DNA from 3 places in the Synechococcus sp. MIT S9509 genome. Region 2 is predicted to be linked to each of the others. Evidence: predicted binding sites of a transcription regulator. Region 2 holds the regulator's gene; each other region holds the start of a gene.

Region 1 (7,256 bases), 460 kb from region 2:
CGTGTGAGGGCAACCACCGGTCTCCACACCGCGTATACGCTCTGGTGCCAAAGCACCTACCCGAGTCAAAAACTGAGCATCCTCCTGGGTAAAAATGTCGTTGGTGACCACAGCCAACTCAAGTTGCTCTCGCAATCGCAAGCAGAGAGCTTCAACCAATGCCGTCTTACCAGAGCCAACAGGACCAGCGATACCAACGCGTAACTTGCTAGTCATCAACTTCGAAATAAGCGGGAATAAAGCTCTCGATGCGCAAGTTGTGCCATAGAAGCGCCCACACCACTGGACCACAACTCCGACACAGTCATGCCTGACAAACATTCAGCCGCAGTAATAATCCTGGGTTTCATACGCTGTTGAAGAACTTGAGCGCGAGTTGGGCCCAAAGGCACTAGGCGTACTGCTGCACTGAGTTGATTGGCAACCCAAGCGTAGAGGTACCCCACAACCATGTCTCTCTCTGGAACCTGCAATGACGTTGAGGCCCAAGCCCAGGCCGCTGGCCAACTCAGTGATATCTGCTCTGGCAAGGGATGATTCATTTCGACAAGAAGCTGAAGCAGCGCACCCCCCATCTGACACTGCTGTTCCCGCACCTCGGCAGCTTCACGGTTTGCCAGCAGCCAGCTATCAAGCTCGATCAACCGACACCTTGCCATAGAGTCTTTGTTGACCTTCCAACGCCTCAAATCAGCAACTAGTTGTGGAAGTGCTGCCGCCTCAAAACGCAAATTTCCCTGCTGGAGTTCAGCAATCAACCACTGCTCAATTCCCTCCTCGTCAGTCAGCTCACAGCTCTGAATCAAAGCCTCCAAACCCTCTGAGTAACTAAACGCCCCAACTGGCAAAGCAGGACTGACCAGTTGGAGCAAATCAAGCGATGTCATGCCGAAGGGCTTCCATGACCATGCGCATGACCAGCCTCATAGGCACCGCACTCAGGGAGAAAAGGCTTTTCACAGGAAGTCACCGTAAGCCCACGGCTCCTCAACATTGAGGCCAGAACAGCATCTTCAGGCAGAAAAAACTCCCGTGCATGCAGCTCAAGCGCCACATGTCGATTTCCCAAGTGATAAGCGGCCTGCATCAGCTGGAGCGGGGTGTCAGCACGAACAGACAACAGAGGTTCAAATGCCGCCATCACATCAATTTGAAAGGTGAACTCCCGGTCGAAAAGATGATCACCAGGCTGCAAAGCTCCATCACGAGGTAGATGAAGCAACACCGCATGTCCACAACGCGTACGGCGAAGAACACGGAACACCTTGCGTTCCGCCGCTGTTAGGGGCAATTGCATCCGCTTCGCAGGTCTCACACCACAACAACCTTCAACGCTGTTGCGGTGCTCCAGAAGGATCACATGTTCAACCACCACCATGCCCAAACTGATCCAGAGCCTGCCCAAGACCGAAGCCTTCTTTTCGTGTGTTTTGCTACAGAGTGATCGGTGGCCGCCATCGACCTTGGTGTGATGAAACGCCTCGATCCTTGGCAAGGTCACTGCAGACTGCAGTTTTTGCAGCAAGGTGATCGCACCATCCACCAAGGCGGCTGTAGTGCTCCCTTCAAATTGCTGCGTGCCGAAAACGGTGATAACGGACGCCGTGAGATTCCGCTTCTGCACACTGCTGGCGGACTGGTGGGCGGAGACAGACTCAACATCGAACTTGATCTCGGAACCAACTGCCGCAGCCTGATCACCAGCGTTGCGGCCCAAAAGGTCTATGGCTCCATCGGCCGCAGCCGTCTTAGTCCGAAAGGCTCCTGGGTAGAGCAATACGTGAACTGCCAACTCAGCAGCAACAGCGATTTGGAATGGCTGCCACAGGAACTCGTGGTCTATGCCGACGCGCTCTATGAACAAGAACTCACAGTGCGCTTACCAGAAAACGCCTCATTCCTTGGGGCCGAAATTGTTCGTCTTGGCCGAACGGCAGCTGGCGAAACACTGCAACAAGGCCGCTGGCGTTCTGCTTTGAGCATCCAACGGCTAAGCGAAAACAGGTCAGCTCCAAAGCGCTGGGAACTGGTGGACAGAATCGAGCTGGCAGATGCCAGCCTTGACGCTCTGCATGGCCTGCACCACCAACCAGTCTTCGGATCTTTGGTTTGGGCCGCACCAATGCCGATGCAAGGCGACACCATCAAGGCGTTAGTCGATGGCGCGCATGATGATCGCAAGGGACTCGAAGGAAAGATGCGCTGTGGTGCACTCCAACAGGGATTCGTCGCCCGCTATGTGGGTCCATCAAGCAGAGACGCCCGTTACTGGTTCAGCCGCATTTGGAGACACACCCGTCTTTTGAGAAACCTAAAAGCACCAAGAATTCCAAGAGTCTGGCCTCTACAGGAACAGCCGTTGCAGGGATCACTGTTCACTACGAACCTTGCGTCCTGACCAACAGCGACACACTGAATTGGACCAAAGCTTCCAATGCAACTCAGTCCCCAGGAAAAAGACAAACTCCTGATCGTGACCGCAGCACTGCTGGCCGAGCGACGCCTCAAGCGTGGCCTCCATCTCAATCATCCTGAAGCGGTGGCCTGGCTCAGTTTTCTGATCCTCGAAGGGGCACGCGATGGACAAACTGTGGCCGAGCTCATGCAAGCAGGCACCACATGGTTGCGACGCGATCAGGTCATGGAAGGGGTCGCCGAATTAGTGCAGGAAGTGCAAATCGAAGCTGTGTTCCCCGATGGCACCAAGCTCGTCACGCTTCACGACCCGATCCGCTGAAAACTGACCTATGACACCTTTGATTCCTGGCGAACTGCTCTCAGAACCAGGCGAAATCGAACTCAACACAGGCCGCCCCACCACGACCATCAGCGTGGCTAACGGTGGCGATCGGCCTGTTCAGGTGGGATCTCATTTCCACTTTGCAGAAGCCAATGCAGCCCTCCAGTTCGACCGAGCCGCCGCCCGTGGCCAGCGACTCGACATCCCTGCCGGAACGGCAATCCGTTTTGAGCCGGGAGACAGTCGCGACGTCAACCTGATTCCGTTGGCCGGTGCCCGTCGGGTGATTGGTTTCAACGGTCTCATCAATGGCCCCCTTGACGCCTGATCCATGCCATACCGAATTTCCCGACAGGCCTACGCCGAAACCTACGGCCCCACAACCGGAGACCGCCTGCGTCTTGCAGACACGGATCTGATCCTGGAGGTGGAAAAGGATTACACCGTCTATGGCGATGAGGTGAAGTTCGGCGGCGGCAAGGTCATCCGAGACGGGATGGGTCAATCACAAACATCGCGGGCCAAAGGAGCCGTTGACACGGTGATCACCAACGCCGTGATCCTCGACTGGTGGGGAATCATCAAGGCCGATGTGGGTCTCAGAGACGGCCGCATCGTTGGTATCGGCAAAGCCGGTAATCCCGACACACAGGAGGGAGTAACAATCGTGGTGGGTCCCGGCACCGAAGCGATTGCAGGCGAGGGCCACATCCTTACGGCAGGTGGCATCGACACCCATATCCACTTCATCTGCCCCCAGCAGATTGAGACGGCGCTGGCCAGCGGCGTTACCACCCTCATGGGCGGAGGTACGGGTCCGGCAACCGGCACCAACGCCACCACATGCACCCCAGGGGCGTTCCACATCGGCAGGATGCTTCAGGCCGCCGAAGGGCTTCCCGTGAACTTGGGATTCTTCGGCAAGGGCAATGCCAGCACTCCCGAAGCACTGGAAGAGCAGGTGCGCGCGGGAGCCTGCGGTCTCAAGCTGCATGAAGACTGGGGCACCACACCGGCCTCGATCGATGCCTGCCTTTCAGTGGCCGACCGGATGGATGTGCAGGTCTGCATCCACACCGACACGCTGAACGAGGCCGGTTTCGTTGAAGACACGATTGCCGCCATCAAGGGCCGAACGATTCATACCTTCCATACCGAGGGCGCAGGTGGCGGTCACGCCCCTGACATCATCAAAATCTGCGGGGAAACCAATGTGCTGCCCAGTAGCACCAACCCCACCCGGCCGTACACCACCAACACGCTCGAGGAACACCTCGACATGCTGATGGTCTGCCACCATCTGGACCCGAGGATTCCCGAAGACGTGGCCTTTGCCGAGTCACGGATCCGACGCGAAACCATTGCGGCAGAGGACATTCTTCACGACCTTGGTGCCTTCTCCATCATTGCCAGTGATTCCCAGGCCATGGGTCGTGTCGGCGAGGTGATCACCCGAACCTTCCAGACAGCTCACAAGATGAAGGTGCAGCGCGGCCCGCTGCCAGAAGACACCGACCGCAACGACAACCATCGACTGAAGCGATACATCGCCAAGGTGACCATCAATCCTGCACTCGCCCATGGCATCAGCAGCGAAGTGGGATCCATTGAAACCGGCAAGCTTGCTGATCTGGTGCTTTGGAAGCCAGGCTTCTTCGGCATCCGACCTGAGCTGGTGATCAAGGGCGGTTCGATTGTCTGGGCTCAGATGGGTGATGCCAACGCTTCAATTCCCACCCCGGGGCCAGTGCACGGCCGCCCGATGTTCGGCGCTTTTGGTAAAGCGCTTGCACCCAGTTGCCTCACCTTCATGAGCGCTGCTGCGATGGATGCCGATCTACAACGACAGTTAGGGCTTGAACGAACCTGTATGGCGGTGACGGACACCCGCGAAGTCAACAAAAGCTCCCTGAAGCTCAACTCCGCCCTGCCGAAGATGAGCGTCGACCCTCAGACCTACGAGGTGTTCGCTGATGACAAGCTGCTCAGCTGTGAGCCAGCCGACGTGCTGCCACTCTCCCAGCGCTACCTCCTGCTGTGAATCACTCCCTGCTGGTGATTCAACACGTTGATCACGAGGGTCCTGATCTGATCGGTGAACTGGCGATCCAACGGGAAATGAACATCCAGACGATCCGTCCAGATCTCGGAGAGCAACTACCCGACCCGGCCAGCACTCCAGACACCATTGCTGTGTTGCTTGGAGGACCGATGGGGGTGAACCAGCGCAACGAGCCGCAGATGGATTGGCTTCAGCATGAACTGGAATGGTTGTCGAGCTGGCATCAACAGAAAAAACCAGTGTTGGGAATCTGCCTGGGGGCCCAGCTGCTGGCCGTGGCGGCAGGAGGATCGGTGGAGCCGCTCAGCGTGGGAGAACCATCTGCACCACTGAAGGAACTGGGCATTGGAGCCATCCACTGGCAGGTCAACCCCAGCGAAGAACCGCTGCTCCATGGCCTTGATCCCAGTGCACTGGTCCTGCACTGGCATGGCGACCGGATCCGACTCCCCAATGACGCCACCTTGCTTGGATCGTCATTGCACTGCCCAGAGCAGGTGTTCAAAATCGATCAACATGCCGTTGGCCTTCAGTGCCATCTCGAAATTTCAGGACCGAACCTGGAGCGGTGGATTCAGGCCGACGCCGCTTACATCGTTAGCGCAATCGGAAAAAACGGAGCCCATCAGCTACGCCGCGACTGGAACCGATTCGGCGGGCTTCTGCAAAAGAATGGAACGCAATTGATCACCAATGTGTTCAGGCAGCTACAAAACAGCAACCACTGAATCCAAAACTTTTCGAAAGTGGTATCAGTCTGAACACCAGAACAAGAATCCAATCAATCACAATCATTGTGTAGTGACTGCTACACAACGTTCACTTCATCCTTGGGTGAAGCGCAGTATGACTCAGGCCATGGAACGGGGACCTGAGCTTGCTTCGGAGAACTGAAATTATGAGCACGCTTCTTTATCGAGGCCACACCTACGACCAGCACAAAGAGTGTGCAACAAAACCAGCTGCACAGCTCACTTATCGCCGGCAGGCTTATCAGACTCGCCAGGCAGAAGTTCGCCCCATGGTGGTCCAGCTGAAATACAGGGGCGTGGCATACACCCACTGATTGATCGACTCTTTTTGTTCGATTAAAGAGTGAAAGCCGAGTGCTTCACAGCTTTGTTTCAAACACATACAGAGCTGTGTTGGCTCAATGGGCGACTGGACAAGGCTTGCAACTGATGCCTTTCAAGCTCCAGAGAATTTTCCAGCTGAAAAAACAAACAGAATGAGATTTTCCGGCTGCGGCTGCCTGCCAATCAGCCCTCTTTTTACTCCAACAACTAAAAACTTTTCAGCAGCTGTCGTTGCTCTGCTGATCGAATCCAAACCAGGAAATTTCGTACCGAGCACTACACAATATTGCTGATTTTTTTAAATCAGACCACCCTCGACATGGATCCGTAGCAACAGTCACAAGACCTGGCTGGTGCGAGCTCTTGGATGAAGTAAACCCGCCTTTAAGGGATGTTCACCGACTACAGACCCTCGGTCGGCTACGACGAATATTTCTGCAGTGGTACAGCACGTCCCCGCAAAAGTCTGGCCCCGCTGCTCAGTTCACTGGGACAGATCGGACTGCCGGAACTGAAACGCAACCATGCCTCTGCAAGTCACTTGCTGCGCAGGCTTGGAGCCACATTTCGCCTCAATGACTCTGGCCAGGAGGGAAGCGAACGAATTCTTCCATTCGACCCCCTGCCTCGACTGATTGCCCTGAGCGAGTGGAAGACCCTGGAGCAGGGACTGCTGCAGCGACTGGAGGCAATCGACTGTTTTCTCGCCGACGTCTATGGCTCACAGCTGATCATTCGTGATTGCATCGTCGACCGCGAGGACGTAGAGAGTTCATCAGGCTGGCTCCCACAAATGCAAGGGATTGAACTGCCGTTCAATCGTTGGTGCCACATCTCAGGCCTGGACCTGATTCGCGATGGCAACGGCCACTGGCGTGTGCTGGAAGACAATCTGCGCTGTCCATCAGGCGTGGCCTACTTCCTGGAAAACAGACGGGTCATGAAACGCCTTTTCCCAAGCCTGTTCGAGGGGCGCACCGTGAAGCCCATTGACGATTACCCCTCCCACCTATTTCGAACCCTCCAGGACCTGGCTCCCTGGAGCGATTCACCACAGGTTGTGATCCTGACTCCAGGGGTTTTGAACAGTGCTTACTTCGAGCACAGCTACCTGGCCCAGCAAATGGGCATCCCATTAGTCGAAGGACGGGATCTGATCTGCGAGGACAATAGTGTTTGGATGCGCAGCACGAACGGTCGCACGCGAGTGGATGTGATCTATCGCCGCATCGACGACGACTTCCTCGATCCAACTGTTTTTCGCAAAGACTCCATGCTGGGAGTCTCCGGCCTCATGGATGTGCTGCGTCAGGGCAGGGTCTCCATCGCCAATGCACCGGGAACAGGAGTTGCCGATGACAAGCTCATCTATGCCCAT
Region 2 (7,256 bases):
ATGCCATCAACGTCTTCCCTCACCGTCTGTTCCGCTGGCGAGGACGCGGCCGTGAGGAGGTGCTGGCGTTGATGTTGCCTGCGATCGGTACGGACTCCGATCCTCTGGCCATGCAGCTGGAACAGCAGCGCTTCCTTGTCGATACAGGGGTCGATCAAGCCTTGTGGTTGCCGGGGGTTGGTGATCACGGCGGCGGTCCGACCAGGGAAATGTTGGAAGAAATGCAGCTCTGGCAAAACCATCCACAGACTGCTCCACGCAGATCAGGGACAGTTCGTGAGTATCTGAAGCAGCTGGAGCCGCTCAGATCCTCCTTACCCGTCTGGAGGGATGAGCTTTATCTGGAACTGCATCGAGGCTGTGCGACTTCACGCCCGGATCAGAAACGACACAACCGCGTTCTGGAGAGGTTGCTGCGGGAAGCGGATCTGCTGGAGGCCCTGGGAGCTGAACCCTCACAGCATGGAGGCTGGCGGGTGCTTCTGTTTCAGCAGTTTCACGACATTCTCCCTGGAACATCGATTCCTGAAGTGTTTGATCAGGCGGAGTCACAGTGGCGAGCAGCCCGCAGGCGGGCGGCAGCGGTGCGCACGACTGGTCTCCAGCAGTTGCTCAGCCGTGGGTCAAGCAATGACCCACGGCCTGAAGAGGGGAGGCAGCACTGGGCATGGTGTGGTCTTCAGCCTCTGCAGCGCTGGTCTCCCCTGGTGCGTCTGCCCCGCGGACGGTGGTCTTGTGAAGGCCAGACCCTTCCGTCGCAGGCGGCACCGGGGGGCGATCTCTGGGTGCAGCTGCCCGAGGCCCAGGGGGTCATGGCATTGCCTCTGAAGGGCTGTTCCGATGAGGCAGCGTCTGCGACGGCAGCGTCGGCAGTGCGGAATCCGGTGCGGGTGAAGGTCATCGCCGATCGGCGATGGCGTCTCTGCAACGGTCTTCTGGCTGTCGAGCTGGACCACAGAGGACTGACTCGACTGCAGGATCAGCAGGGTGTCGATCAGCTCTCGTCGCCACTGCAGCTTTGTCGCTACCGCGATCGAGGTGAATTCTGGGATGCGTGGGACGTTGCGGGGGATTACCAGCAGCATCAACTGCCGATTGATGCCGACTGGCAACCGGAGCTTGTGGAGCAGGGCCCGCTCGTGGCAAGGGTCGTGCTGCGTTGCTTGATCGGGAGCAGCGCGATGCGCATGCACGTGATCCTGCGAGCCGACAGTCCAGCTGTTGAACTGCAACTGACCATCGACTGGTGTCAGACCCATGAACTGCTTCGCATGGTCTGCCCTCTCGCAAGGCCAGCGGTGCGCTGGGCCGCGGACACCAGCGGCGGTGTGATCGAGCGACCTGCTGTGGCTTCGACGCCCGGTGAAAAGGCCCGTTGGGAGGTGCCAGTGATCTCCTGGCTTGCCAGTGAAAATGCAGCTCCAGGTGGAGGTCTGGGGGTAATGCTTGATGGCCCTCAGGGCGTTGATGCCGGGGCAAAGCATCTCGGAATCTCCTTGCTTCGCGGGCCTACCTGGCCTGATCCATCGGCAGATCAGCGTCGACATCGTCACCGCCTCGCTCTGATGCCTGTTTTGAAAGGTTGGTACCTGGATGGTCTTGCTCAGGAGGCAATTCATTTCCGGGAACCTGGTTGGCTTGGACCCGTTGATCTACAGGCTCGCTGGCGCGGATTTCCTGCTCTTCCAGGATCACTGGTGCCTGTTTCGATTCGACAGGACACTGCCGACCCTGACGTCACAGGTGCGGTTCTGATCCAGCTGCTGAACCCCGGAGGCGCAAGAGTCAGATGGACACCAGCGGATGAGGGCTGGAGAATCCGGGATGGTCGGCAATCCATCGTGATTCCTCCAGGAGCGCTGCAGGAGATTCGATTGATTCCTCAGTCGTCGTGATCGTCAAACGGATCATCCAACCGCTTCGACGGTGGTCCAAACGATATGTACACACCAAAACCGGTGAGTCCAAGCAGGGCGGTCAACATCGCGATCGACACCGACAGCGCCGGGGAGGAGCTTTCCATCACATCTCTCGACAGGATCGACCCTCTTAAGGGTCGGGACCACTACAGTATCGGGGCTGAACTTCACCCGAGACCTCAGGGCCGCTATGGCACAACGCACTCGTTTGGGCGATCTGCTCCGTCCTCTCAACTCCGAGTACGGCAAGGTTGTTCCCGGCTGGGGGACCACTCCTGTCATGGGCATCTTCATGGTGCTGTTTCTGGTTTTTCTGCTGGTGATTCTGCAGCTCTACAACCAGTCGCTGATCCTCGAGGGAATCAACGTGAACTGGAATGGTGGCGCCTGATCCCGTCCGCTGGTCACCTCCATGAACATCTTCGGCATCGGACTCCCTGAGATGGCCGTCATCGGAGCTGTTGCGCTCCTGGTGTTCGGTCCCAAACGTCTGCCTGAATTCGGGCGGACACTTGGAAAGACTCTCAAGGGTTTTCAGACTGCTTCCAAGGAATTCGAGCGAGAGATCAGCAAAGCGATGGCGGATCCTGAAGAACTTCCACCTCCCTCTCCCCCGGATTCCGCGACAACGACCAAGGCTTCTGAGGACTGATCGGTGATCAATCGAGGAGGCCTCCGTCTGGTGGTCGGTCTGGGTAATCCTGGTGAAAAATATGCTTCGACCCGGCACAACGTCGGGTTCATGGCTTTGGAGCTGCTTACAACTCGAGAAGGTGGTCGTTTCAAGCCGATGTCCAAGCTTCAGGGAGATCTGGCTGATGTCGGGTTCGGCGGCGATCGACTCAGACTGTTGATGCCACAGACCTATATGAATGACAGTGGTCGTTCAATCCGAGCAGCATTGGACTGGTTTGATCTGGAGATCGACCAGCTGATCGTGCTCGTTGACGACATGGATCTGCCTCTAGGACGGCTGCGCCTTCGAGCCAGTGGTGGTGCAGGAGGACATAACGGTCTGAAGAGCACCATCCAGCATCTGGGCACTCAGGATTTCGCCCGACTTCGAATTGGCATTGGTGCGCCAGGTCGCAATCCTGAGGAACGCCGTGCCCGTACGGTGTCTCATGTGCTTGGACAGTTCAACCGTTCTGAGGAACCTCTGCTTCAGAACGTGCTGCGCGAAGTGTTGTCGGGTCTCGATCACATTCAGCGACAAGGACTGGATCGGGCTGGAAATGCCATCAATGCGGTGAATCTGTCTCCTGCTGTTGATGGCGAACAGGCCTGATGGCACCTCTGCCTGTCACCACGGCGCATCTGCGGGTGCATCATCACAGTTTCCGAGACAAGTGTCTTCAGGGAGAGGTGCAGGCTGGCGGATTCATCTGGACATTTCACTGGTTGTTTGAACGGGGTGAGCTGAGCGTTGAGCCCTCTCTGGGCAGAGCATTGATTCAGGACGCACTGCTTCGCTTCCTTGTGAAATCCGATTACAGGCTGGAGGCCGGCGGCGACTACAGCTTCACTGTTCGTGCCCGTTTCTGAACGGGGCTGGTCCAGGCCAATCGATGATCCGGCCGAGATCGGATTCAAGAATCACCAGGGCCGCAACGGCATCCAGTTGGACGGGCGGTAACAGCAACCCTCTCGGTAACAATCGTCGCCATCCCTTCGGAGGCCAAAGTTGCCAGTAGCGCTTGCGTGCTTGAAGTGTGGTGCCACGCTCATCCACCAGCTTGATGGCTAGATCTGCAGGAAGCTGGTTCCTGAGGCTTTCGCTGGCAGTGCCGTTCCCCAGCACCAGGAGTTCTATGGGTGCCAGCTTGCTCCAGATCTCAAGGATGTCGTGTACTCCCTCAGTGGCAACAACTTTCCCCTCGATCACGCAGTTGCTGTCACTGTCGACCAGGACCAGGCCACATTTGCTGCGCCCGGGGTCAACCGACACGATCCTGCTCACTGGATGTCGTCCTGGAACGTTGATGCCGGGCGCAGCGGTTTGCTCGGACGCAGCTCGATGGCGATGGGATCGGCTGTTTCACTGCGACGCAAGGCCACAGCCTCGAGTTCAATACGGCCTCCGCGCCGCTCGGTCAGCTGCTGAGCAAGTCTGTTGACGGCGTTGGCGTCAAACTGAAGCCCCTGGCTGAGAGATCCCCGTCGGCGTACTTCCGCCAGCGTGGAAGCCAGCAGCAGGTTGACCCGGTTTCGCACCTCTTCCGGTTTGGTCTCCTGGCTGGCAAGAGCTGTCTTGGCAAGGGTTTCCCCCGCGACGGTGATGGCCACATTGGGCCGCACATCCGGAAAGGCGTAAACCACGCTCTCTCCTCGCAGCACATTCGCCGCTGAGCGCAGCAGCACCACCCAGGTGCCAGGTTTGCGGATGGCTTTTTCCAACCGTTCAATGTCCTGGCGCGGCACGAGGATGATCTGGCGATCCGGCGATTGTCCAGGCAGAACCTTCTGAAAGGCCTGAAGATTGGCTTCCCTCAGCACCTGGTCAATCACCTGCCGGGCTTGATCTGGACGATCCAGCTTGAGTGTGACAGTGGCAAGTGGCTGACCACTGCTGATGGCCACATCTCCCCGACGCAGCGCCAGCAGGTTCTCCTCAAGCAACTGAAGCTCCGCTTCACCGGAGCTGATCCGTTCGCGTACCGCGTTCAGTTCATCATCGGTTCGCTGGATTTCCGCATCGCGGTTGCGGACGTCCTGGCTGAGTCTCCGCCGTTCCGCCTCCAGTCGCCGAGTCTGTTCCTGCAGGGGTTGAAGTGTGCTGCGCAGCTTGCTGGCCCGTGCCTGGGCATCAGCCAGAATTTTTCTGGCTTTGATTTCATCGGCACGAGCTTCTTCGAGTTGCTCACGGGCCTTTCGCTGAGCTTTGCGGCTTCCCTTCAGATCAGAGCGGCTGCTGCGCAGACGAGCTTCGAGATCATTGAGTTCAAACAGACCAACGCGCAGCTGGCGGCTCACCAGAAGCATCAGCCCGAGCGAAAGGGCACTGATCAGGCTCCCCGTGAGCACAGTGATCACCACAGCGGTTTGACGTGGGCGAAGACCGAACAGGCTCAGCCGCGCTTTGCCGACCCTTGAGCCGAGTCGATCGCCAAGGGTGGAGAGCACCCCGCCGAGGATCAGCAGGGACAGCAGCAGAAGCCAGCCGGTCACGGTCGGTCAAACATGCGGCGGGCCGCCGGAATGCTGCCCATTTTCACCTGTCGAGGGGTTAACTGAAACGCTTGGCCAGTGCAATCGGATCAAGAACGGTGATCTTCTTGCGGTCAATTTCGACTAGGCCTGAATTGCGTAGATCCCCGAGCAGGCGTGTGATGGTCACGCGTGTGGATCCGATCGCTTCAGCGATGGCCTGATGAGACAGGCGCAGGTCAATGGTGATGCCCTGGGATCCAGGCATGCCGAAGTCCCTGCAGAGAACAAGCAGAAAACTCACCAGACGGGAGGACATGTCCCGGTGTGTGAGGGTCTCAATCATGGTTTCTGTCTGAAGAATTCTGCTGGAGAGACCCTGGAGCAATAGCAATCCCACGCTGGTGTCCGCTTCGATCGCTTGGCGCACGGAGCTGGCTGGTGCCGTCACCATTTCCACCCTGGTGAAGGCCACGGAGTGATAAAAGCGATCGGATCGATGTCCGGTGAGCAGTGAGAGAACACCGAACAGGCTGTTTTCTCTCAACAGGGCAACGGTGATCTCCTCACCCGACTCGTACACCCTCGATAGACGCACAGCGCCTCGTCGGATCAGATACACGCGCTCGGCAGGGTCACCGGGGAAAAAGATCGTTTTGTTCCGTTCCACCATTTCGGTGCTGGCACCCTCCAGATCACGGATCACTTCCAGCAGGGTGCGGCTGGCGGGGTTGGGGGCATTGATCAGGCTTGTCTCTGCGGATCGCCCAGGCTGGGGAGCGGTCCGACTGAAGCCGCGCATCACTTCGGCCATGACCAACGCATCAATGCGGGGAAGTTAAGGAGCGATGCGCGGTCACCCTGTAGCAACGAACACGGTTCTCCCGGCTCAGTCGCCATGCAGTGCATTCAGTTGTGCAGCCATGAGTTGCTGGAGCCCTGGTTCGGCTAGGTCCAGCAGGCTGTTGAGCTGCCTGCGACTGAATGGTGCGCCCTCGGCAGTCCCCTGCAGCTCCAGCAGATCACCGGCGTTGTTCATCACCACATTGAGATCCACATCGGCCCGACTGTCTTCGCTGTAGTCCAGATCAAGCAAAGGATTCCCCTCGACCAGGCCTACAGAGACTGCCGCCACCTGGTTGACGACCGGATTGGTGCTGATGTGGCCCTGCGCCAGCAGCCTTTCACAGGCCTTCTTCAGGGCGAGCCATGCACCGGTGATGGCCGCTGTTCTGGTCCCTGCATCTGCCTGAATCACATCGCAGTCGATCAGCAGAGTGTTCTCTCCCAATGCCTTCATGTCGATCGCGGCGCGAAGACTGCGACCGATCAGACGCTGGATCTCCTGGGTGCGTCCTGACAGTTTCATCAGTTCTCTGCGTTGACGATCTGGGGTGGATCCGGGCAGCAGGCGATATTCGGCGCTCAGCCACCCCAGTCCCTGATCCCTTCTCCAGCGTGGGACGCCGACTTCCTGGCAGACGCTGCAGAGCACGGTGGTGCGTCCAGTGCGCACGATCACTGAGCTCAGAGCGAAACCCATGGGATCCCAGTCAATCGAGAAAGCTCTGAGATCGGATGGCTGGCGACCATCGTTGCGCTGGGTGTCGCTCATGGGGAGACGGCTCGGAATCCTGAGCCTGCCAGTTGGAGTGGAGACACCATGGATGGTGTCAAAGGGATTGTGATTTGCGCTTTCGCCGCTAGATTCAAGTTCCGCTGGGTTGTTTTGATTCCAGCCACGACGGAAGCGACCCAGATGACCGCAAGCCTGAGCCCCAGCCATCGATCCCGTGGGCAGAGCGGTGCTGATCATCGGGATCTGAATCGTGCCGGCCTGCACCCACTGCCCTCACTCCAGCCTCAGCATCCGCTGCATCTGGTGGCCCCGGAAGGGCAGTTGCAGGTTCACACCGCCCCCTATCGAGGCAGTTTCGGCACAGTGCTCAGTCAGGCCATGCGTTCCGCAGGGCTTGGCAGTCGTGTCGCTGTGATGCAGTTCCTGAAAGGCGGCGTCGCCCAGGGCCCTGATGCCGCGATCACGCTCTGTGATCGCATGGTGTGGACAAGACCCGCCGTGATGGGATGTCTGTCGGATCCAGTCGGCTCATCTGACGCTGCGGCAGTGGATGCCGTTCAGGCGATCTGGCGGCTCTGCAGCCGCCACCTGGCCTGCGGAGATCTCGATCA
Region 3 (7,256 bases), 1.1 Mb from region 2:
GAACTGGAACGCGGTGATCTTGTGCTTGTGGTCTTCGGCACCGGCTCCAGCGGGAAAACCTCTCTGATCCGTGCCCTGCTCAAGGAGATCGTCGGCGATGTGGGTGCCGCCATGGGCTCCACCAGCGAAAGCCGCAGTTACCGACTCCGACTCAAAGGTCTCAAGCGCGGGGTGCTGCTCGTGGACACCCCTGGAATCCTGGAAGCGGGACAGGAGGGGAGGGGACGTGAGCAAGAGGCACGACGCCAAGCCAGCAGAGCGGATCTGATGATCGTGGTGGTGGATGGCGATCTGCGCAAAAGCGAACTGGACGTGGTTCAGAGCCTTTCTGGACTGGGCAAACGACTCGTGCTGGTGCTCAACAAATGCGATCTGCGAGGTGAAGAGGAGGAACGCAGATTGCTTCAGCTGTTGCGACAACGCTGCCGTGAATGGTTGCAACCCGAGGATGTCATTCCCGCCAGTGCACGCCCCCAGTCACTGCCACGCCCGGGTAAGCATCCCGTTCAGCCACCGGCTGAAATCGGCCTTCTGGTCACACGGCTGGCCGCCGTGCTCCATGCCGATGGAGAGGAACTGCTGGCAGACAACATCCTCCTGCAATGCAGAGATCTTGGCTCCGCCGGTCGGGATCTGCTCGACCGGCAGCGCACTGAAGAAGCCAGCAGAATCATCGATCGCTACACATGGGTCAGTGCCGGTGTCGTCGCCGCAACGCCACTGCCCGGTATCGATTTACTGGGCACAGCAGCGGTGAATGCCCAGATGGTGATGGAGGTGGGGGCGGTCTACGGCATCCAGTTGACCCGAACCAGAGCCCAGGAGCTGGCGATTTCTGTGGGCAGGACCCTGGCCGGCCTAGGCCTGGTCAAGGGAGGAGTGGCTCTGATCGGGACCGCGCTGAGTGTGAACCTGCCGACCCTGCTACTCGGTCGGGCGGTGCAGGGTGTGGCCGCCGGCTGGCTGACCAGAATTGCGGGTGACAGTTTCATGACCTATTTCCAGCAAGATCAGGACTGGGGCGACGGTGGAGTGCAGGACGTGGTTCAGCACCACTACGAGCTCAACCGGAGGGATCGCTCCCTGCAGGACTTTCTGCAGGCGGCACTGCGGCGGGTGGTGGAGCCCCTCCAGCAGGAGGCCAAGAAACGACTTCCGCCCCGGCCAGGGCCTCGGGCGGGGGAGGACGCATCGGACCGCGGCTATCGAGCACCGTGATCAGCCCGAGATACAACACACCGATCAACACCGACATCGCTCCCGTGACGATGGCAACCCATCGACCTCGCTTGTTCTGAGCTGCAGGCATCACGCCACCTCCCCTGAACAGTCATTCAGATCGGCTGCCAGTTGGTCGATGAGCGCATTGGAGGTGTGGGGGTTACCCAGCACGACTTTGATGCGATGCCGTCCTTGATGAAGGGGTCTGGAGACCATGATCTGCCGATCAAGCAGCCGTTGTCGCAGAGCCGCTGACCATTGATCGCAACGCGTCGGATCCGCTCCAAGCGGAGCACAGGCAAGCAGATGCAGGGGGCCTGATGTGATCTCCAGAGCAGACGGATCAAGACCCTTTTCCAGTCGCTGACGCCTCAGCAAAGCCTTCTCCAGCACAGCGTTGATCCCCTGATCACCCAGTTGGCGCAACCCGAGCCAGAGCTTGAGGATCTCAGCTGGACGACTCCCCTGGAGGCCCAGTTCCCCGCCATGAGCAACAGCAAAGGAGGGCTCCATATAGGGGAGCCCGGTGTGAAAGGTCTCCTGAAGAGCCGACTGATCACGCACCAGGAGCAACGACGACGTCTTGGCGATTCCGAGCAGCTTCTGAGGGTTCACCGTGATCGAATCGGCCTGGCCCAGGCCAGCCATCAGGTGCGAGGTGCCGGGACAGAGAGCAAAAACCGCACCGATCGCTCCGTCCACATGGAGCCACAGGCCCTTATCCCTGCAGAACTGAGCCAGAGCTGGAATGGGGTCGATCGCTCCTCGCACCGTCGTGCCCGCTGTCGCGACCACAGCGATGCAGGGCCTGTTTTGCCGCGTCAGCTCCTGAAGATTCTCCTGGAGATTCGCAAGAAGCATGCATCCCTGAGAATCAACGCGCACGCGTCGAATGCCATCGGGCCTGAGCCCCATGACTCTGGCCGCCTTCCCCAGTGAGACATGGGCGTCATCACTGATCAGAATCACCGCACCGGGATCATGATCCAGGCCCATCCGATGTCGGGCGGTCACCAGGGCTGTGAGGTTGCTGAGGGAGCCACCGCTCGCCGCAACACCACCGGAGCCATCGGGCAATTCAAAGCGGGCAGCGAACCAGCTGCAGAGCTGACGCTCCAGTTGACTGAGACTCGGTGACAGTTCCTCAGCCAGCAGATTGTTGTTGAGTCCGGCACAGATCAGTTCGGCAGCGATCGAGGCTGTGTTCGGAGGTGGATCCAGATGGGCGAGGGCGCCTGGATGGTTGGGTTGATAAGAACCATCCATCAACTGCTGAAGATCATCCAGAAGCCGGTCCGCACCCACACCCTGCGTCTCTGGGAAGGCGTCGGGGAGCAACCGCAGAGCTGGCAGCGGCGAACGTTTGGAGGCTGACCCGAGCCATTCACACAGGCGAGCGCTGGCATCCTCCAGAAAACGCTGCAACTGGGGATCAAGTGCCTCTGACGAGGCAAATGCGGACAGTTCCGTCGCAGTCGCTGGCGCCGATGAAGTCCTGGAGGATCCGAACAAGGAGGGAGCGGAAGGAACAGTCATTCTCACCTGCGGTGGCACATTGGACGCCTCTGCACGATTGGGGCGAGCGTGCGACAGACACCGGTCGAGCTGGATAACGCAGAGATCCATGCCTGGATGCAACGCCTGCTTCAGCGTGCTGAGCGCCTCGGTGAGTCGGGAGAAATCCCTGTCAGCGCAGTGATTCTGGATGCGGATGGACGATGCATCGGCCACGGCAGCAACCGACGCGAGTTCGCTTCAGATCCACTGGGTCATGCTGAACTCGTGGCTCTGCGCCAGGCATCCTTGATCCTCGGTGACTGGAGACTGAATCAGTGCACACTGATCGTGACACTGGAACCCTGTCCGATGTGCGCAGGGGCTCTGGTGCAGGCCCGCGTTGGTCAGGTGATCTATGGGGCGCACGATCCCAAACGCGGTGGCCTGGGAAGCACGATTGACCTGTCGAAGCACCCCAGCGCACACCATCACATGCAGGTGAAGGGGGGCGTAATGGAGCTCGAAGCGTCAGCTCTGCTGGGGCGGTGGTTCAGGCAGCGACGGCTGCGTTCTGGCGGAAACGCGGCAGCTCCGTCTCAAAGAGATTGAGCAAACGGTCGACATTGTCAGGGGTGGAGTTGTAACCCATGAGGCCGATCCGCCAGATCTTGCCGGCGAGCACACCCAGACCCCCGCCGACTTCGATGCCATGGGTGTTGAGGAGATAGGTGGAGAAGGCCTTGCCATCCACATCCGCTGGAATGCGAACCGTGGTGAGAGTCGGCAAACGCAACTCCTCGGGCACATGCATTTCCAGGCCGAGCGACTCAAGGCCGGTCCAGAGAGCTTCCGCGTTGCTGCGATGGCGGGCCCAGGCGTTTTCAAGACCTTCCTCGGCAAGAAGACGCAGCGCTTCGCGCATCCCGAAGTTCATGTTCACAGGAGCTGTGTGGTGATAAACACGGTCACTGCCCCAGTACTGGTTCAGCAATGAGACATCCAAGTACCAGTTCGGAACCTTGTCTTTGCGGGCAGCCAGCTTGGCTTCAGCACGGGAACCCATTGTGAACGGACCGAGGCCTGGAGGGCAGCTGAGTCCTTTCTGGCTGCAGCTGTAGGCCAGATCCACCTTCCAGGCATCCAGGTACAGAGGCACTCCTCCCAGTGAGGTCACTGTGTCAAGCAGAAGCAGGCAGTCATGCTCGCGGCAGAGATCACCCACACCCTCCATCGGCTGGCAGATGCCGGTGGAAGTTTCGGCATGAACCATCGCCAGGATCGTTGGCTTGTATTTCTTGATGCCTGACTCGATTTCATCAAGAGTGAAAGCCTCACCCCAGGGCTTCTCAATCACCTGAACGTTGGCTCGGTAACGCCCGGCCATATCCATCAGGCGATTGCCGAAGTACCCCTTCACCGCCACCAGAACCGTGTCTCCCGGTTCAACGGTGTTGGCGAGAGTGGCTTCCATTGCGGAGCTGCCCGTACCGCTCATCGGCAGCGTCAGGCGGTTGTCGGTCTGCCAGGCGTACCGGAGCAGCTCCTGCACCTCGCCCATGAGTTCCACATAAAGCGGATCCAGATGACCGATCGGTGTGCGTGCGAGAGCCTGGAGAACCGTGGGATGCGCGTTGGAGGGGCCTGGACCCAGCAACAGACGATCGGGTGTGTCAATCGGACCGATGGAGGATCGATGGCACGGGTCAACCGAAAGGTGAGGGTGTGTCATCGGTGAAGCCCGTACCGAAAATCAATGGCGATCAGCCTACGCATCAACAGAGCAAAAATTGGACTTGCACGGACACTCCGACGCCGCTTGAAATGATTCGGAGACTTTCAATCAGCGCTGACGCACGTCGCTGGCGGACAGACCGGAGGCCATGTGCTCGAAAGGCTGGCGCACGATGACGCAGCGATCCTGACTTACGCCCTCGTTGAAAAGCCGTTCACAGAGAACGTCAGCCAGCAGCACCATGCTTCTGACGGTGGGGCCGGTTGGAACACCGAGGCTCTTGTACGTGTCATCCAGTCCATTCAGCACCCGCTCGTTGAGGATGGTGCTGTCTCCGGCGATCAGGGAATAGCTGGCGTAGCGAAGGAAATAATCCATGTCCCTGAGACAGGCAGCCAGTCGACGTGTCGTGTAGGCGTTACCGCCGGGGAGCAGAAGTTCCGGATCCGCTTGAAACAGTCTTTGACTGGCTTCACGAACCAGTTCAGAGGCTTCACGGTTGATGATCTCCACCGCCATGACACGAACCTCCGCCTCTTGGAGGTAGTTCTCGATGCGATCGATCGCTAAACGATCGAGGTAGCGACCCAACTGGTCGTACTGACCGATCACTCCGGTGATGGCATCGCGCATGCAAGCCTTGTCCACTTTGGTTGGAAGGTAACACCGACAACGCGTTGAAACCTGCTCCAGCAAAGGCGATCACAGCATTCTGACAGAAACGGTTACCTAGAGGCTGCACAGGTGCCGTAAACGAGACGGAAGGCAAAAAGGTGCCCGTTGATACAAAACAGCTGCGGATCGATATCTACGGTCGACGCGATTTACGGGATCCACTCCCAGCCATGGCCAAAACCGCGCAGGACGTGCTTCGTCAGATCAAGGATGAAGGGATCGAGCTGATCGACCTCAAGTTCACGGACCTGCACGGCAAGTGGCAGCACCTCACTGTCTGCCAGGACCTCATTGAACCTGAATCCTTCACGGAGGGACTGGCTTTCGATGGTTCATCCATCCGCGGCTGGAAGGCGATCAATGCCTCAGACATGGCCATGGTGCCCGATCCTGCAACGGCCTGGATCGACCCCTTCTACAGGCACAAAACCCTGAGCATGATCTGCTCGATTCAGGATCCCCGCACAGGCGACCCCTACGACCGCTGCCCCAGGGCTCTTGCTCAGAAGGCACTGGCTTACCTTGCCAGCACGGGGCTTGCCGACACGGCGTTTTTCGGCCCGGAACCGGAATTTTTCCTGTTCGATGATGTGCGGTACAACTCCGCGGAAGGAGGCTCGTTCTACATCGTTGACACCATCGAAGCCGGCTGGAACACAGGCCGGATCGAGGAAGGCGGCAACCTTGCCTACAAGATTCAGGAGAAGGAAGGGTACTTCCCCGTCGCCCCGAACGACACCGCCCAGGACATCCGCTCGGAAATGCTGCTGATGATGGCGCAGCTGGGCATCCCCATCGAGAAACATCACCACGAGGTTGCTGGTGCCGGTCAGCACGAGCTGGGCATGAAATTTGCCGAACTGATTGAGGCCGCTGACAACGTGATGACGTACAAGTACATCGTGCGCAACGTTGCCAAGAAGTACGGCAAGACAGCCACCTTCATGCCGAAGCCGGTCTTCAATGACAACGGATCGGGCATGCACGTCCACCAGAGTCTCTGGAAATCCGGTCAGCCCCTCTTCTTTGGGGAAGGGACCTACGCGAACCTCTCTCAGACCGCTCGCTGGTACATCGGCGGCATCCTCAAGCACGCGCCGTCATTCCTTGCTTTCACCAACCCCACCACCAACAGTTACAAGCGACTGGTTCCAGGTTTCGAAGCACCGGTGAATCTGGTGTATTCCGAAGGAAACCGCTCCGCAGCCGTGCGTATTCCTCTCACCGGCCCGAGCCCTAAAGCGAAGCGGCTTGAATTCCGCTCAGGTGATGCACTGGCCAATCCCTACCTTGCCTTCAGCGCAATGATGATGGCCGGCATTGACGGCATCAAGAACCAGATCGACCCCGGCGATGGAGTGGACGTTGACCTGTTCGAACTGGCCGCGGATGAACTGAAGAAAATCGCCACCGTGCCGGCTTCCCTCAACGGAGCACTGGAGGCTCTCAACGCCGATCACCATTACCTGCTGGAAGGCGGTGTCTTCAGCAAGGACTTCATCGACAACTGGATCGACCTGAAATACGAGGAAGTGCAGCAGCTGCGTCAGCGGCCCCATCCCCACGAGTTCGTGATGTACTACGACGCCTGATTGTTCAGGAGTTCGATGCTCCAATGCTTTCAAAGGAGCTTCGGCTCCTTTTTTTGTGCCCCTGGTGCATCACCTCAAGGCCTGCGGCACTTCAGCCGTGCCTCAACTGAACCAGGGCACTGTCGTGCAGTTGCTTGGCATGCAGTCGCCGGCGAGCACACACCTGTTGCTGCGCAAAAGCGCTGCGTTGATCAAGGCGATCAGGATGACCCTCAACCTGGGCATGCGCAGCCTGCTTTCTGAGCACATCGTGAGCATGGCTCTCGGCCCATGCCAGATATTCAGCCGCCGCTCTCTGCCTGCGCTCCAGCACATTGCCCGAATACGACGCCATGGTTCCGGCGGTGGTGATCTCAACGGCCATCGAGAGCTCCTGATTACCTGGGTTAATTCTATAGCAACGGCTACCGTTTTAAAGGTAGCTTCACATAACTTTCCCGGTCAATGCGATCGATGTCCACAGCAGGGGGCGCGATCGATTGGAATAGGCCAGCTTGGATCTCAATCCTTTTCATGGCGCCCAGTTTCACTGAAATCGC

The links. The regulator NtcA, encoded in region 2, controls nitrogen genes in cyanobacteria. The targets are predictions, from matches to a motif close to GTANCNNNNGNTAC.
Region 1: SIB73_RS12205 (DUF4278 domain-containing protein) is a predicted target of NtcA. The motif match lies at 5,601-5,614, and genes of this name have one in related genera.
Region 3: glnA (type I glutamate--ammonia ligase) is a predicted target of NtcA. The motif match lies at 5,224-5,237, and genes of this name have one in related genera.

Annotation. Positions count from the first base shown of each region.
Region 1 is NZ_CP138940.1:2,135,228-2,142,483, forward strand. Features, by position in the region: gene ureG (urease accessory protein UreG) at 1-216, opposite strand, end outside; gene SIB73_RS12170 (urease accessory protein UreF) at 216-887, opposite strand; gene ureE (urease accessory protein UreE) at 884-1,378, opposite strand; gene SIB73_RS12180 (urease accessory protein UreD) at 1,472-2,398, shown strand; gene SIB73_RS12185 (urease subunit gamma) at 2,435-2,737, shown strand; gene SIB73_RS12190 (urease subunit beta) at 2,748-3,068, shown strand; gene ureC (urease subunit alpha) at 3,072-4,781, shown strand; gene SIB73_RS12200 (type 1 glutamine amidotransferase) at 4,778-5,530, shown strand; gene SIB73_RS12205 (DUF4278 domain-containing protein) at 5,701-5,868, shown strand; gene SIB73_RS12210 (hypothetical protein) at 5,956-6,171, shown strand; gene SIB73_RS12215 (circularly permuted type 2 ATP-grasp protein) at 6,270-7,256, shown strand, end outside.
Region 2 is NZ_CP138940.1:2,590,460-2,597,715, forward strand. Features, by position in the region: gene SIB73_RS14365 (alpha-mannosidase) at 1-1,895, shown strand, start outside; gene psbN (photosystem II reaction center protein PsbN) at 1,883-2,023, opposite strand; gene psbH (photosystem II reaction center phosphoprotein PsbH) at 2,110-2,310, shown strand; gene SIB73_RS14380 (TatA/E family twin arginine-targeting protein translocase) at 2,332-2,571, shown strand; gene pth (aminoacyl-tRNA hydrolase) at 2,578-3,207, shown strand; gene SIB73_RS14390 (DUF3146 family protein) at 3,207-3,464, shown strand; gene SIB73_RS14395 (resolvase) at 3,442-3,879, opposite strand; gene SIB73_RS14400 (DUF3084 domain-containing protein) at 3,876-5,087, opposite strand; gene ntcA (global nitrogen regulator NtcA) at 5,146-5,880, opposite strand; gene rph (ribonuclease PH) at 5,956-6,681, opposite strand; gene SIB73_RS14415 (cob(I)yrinic acid a,c-diamide adenosyltransferase) at 6,826-7,256, shown strand, end outside.
Region 3 is NZ_CP138940.1:895,041-902,296, forward strand. Features, by position in the region: gene SIB73_RS04995 (DUF697 domain-containing protein) at 1-1,218, shown strand, start outside; gene SIB73_RS05000 (pyridoxal phosphate-dependent decarboxylase family protein) at 1,309-2,757, opposite strand; gene SIB73_RS05005 (nucleoside deaminase) at 2,854-3,327, shown strand; gene SIB73_RS05010 (pyridoxal-phosphate-dependent aminotransferase family protein) at 3,269-4,447, opposite strand; gene SIB73_RS05015 (allophycocyanin subunit beta) at 4,559-5,083, opposite strand; gene glnA (type I glutamate--ammonia ligase) at 5,296-6,717, shown strand; gene SIB73_RS05025 (hypothetical protein) at 6,809-7,081, opposite strand; gene SIB73_RS05030 (class I SAM-dependent methyltransferase) at 7,231-7,256, shown strand, end outside.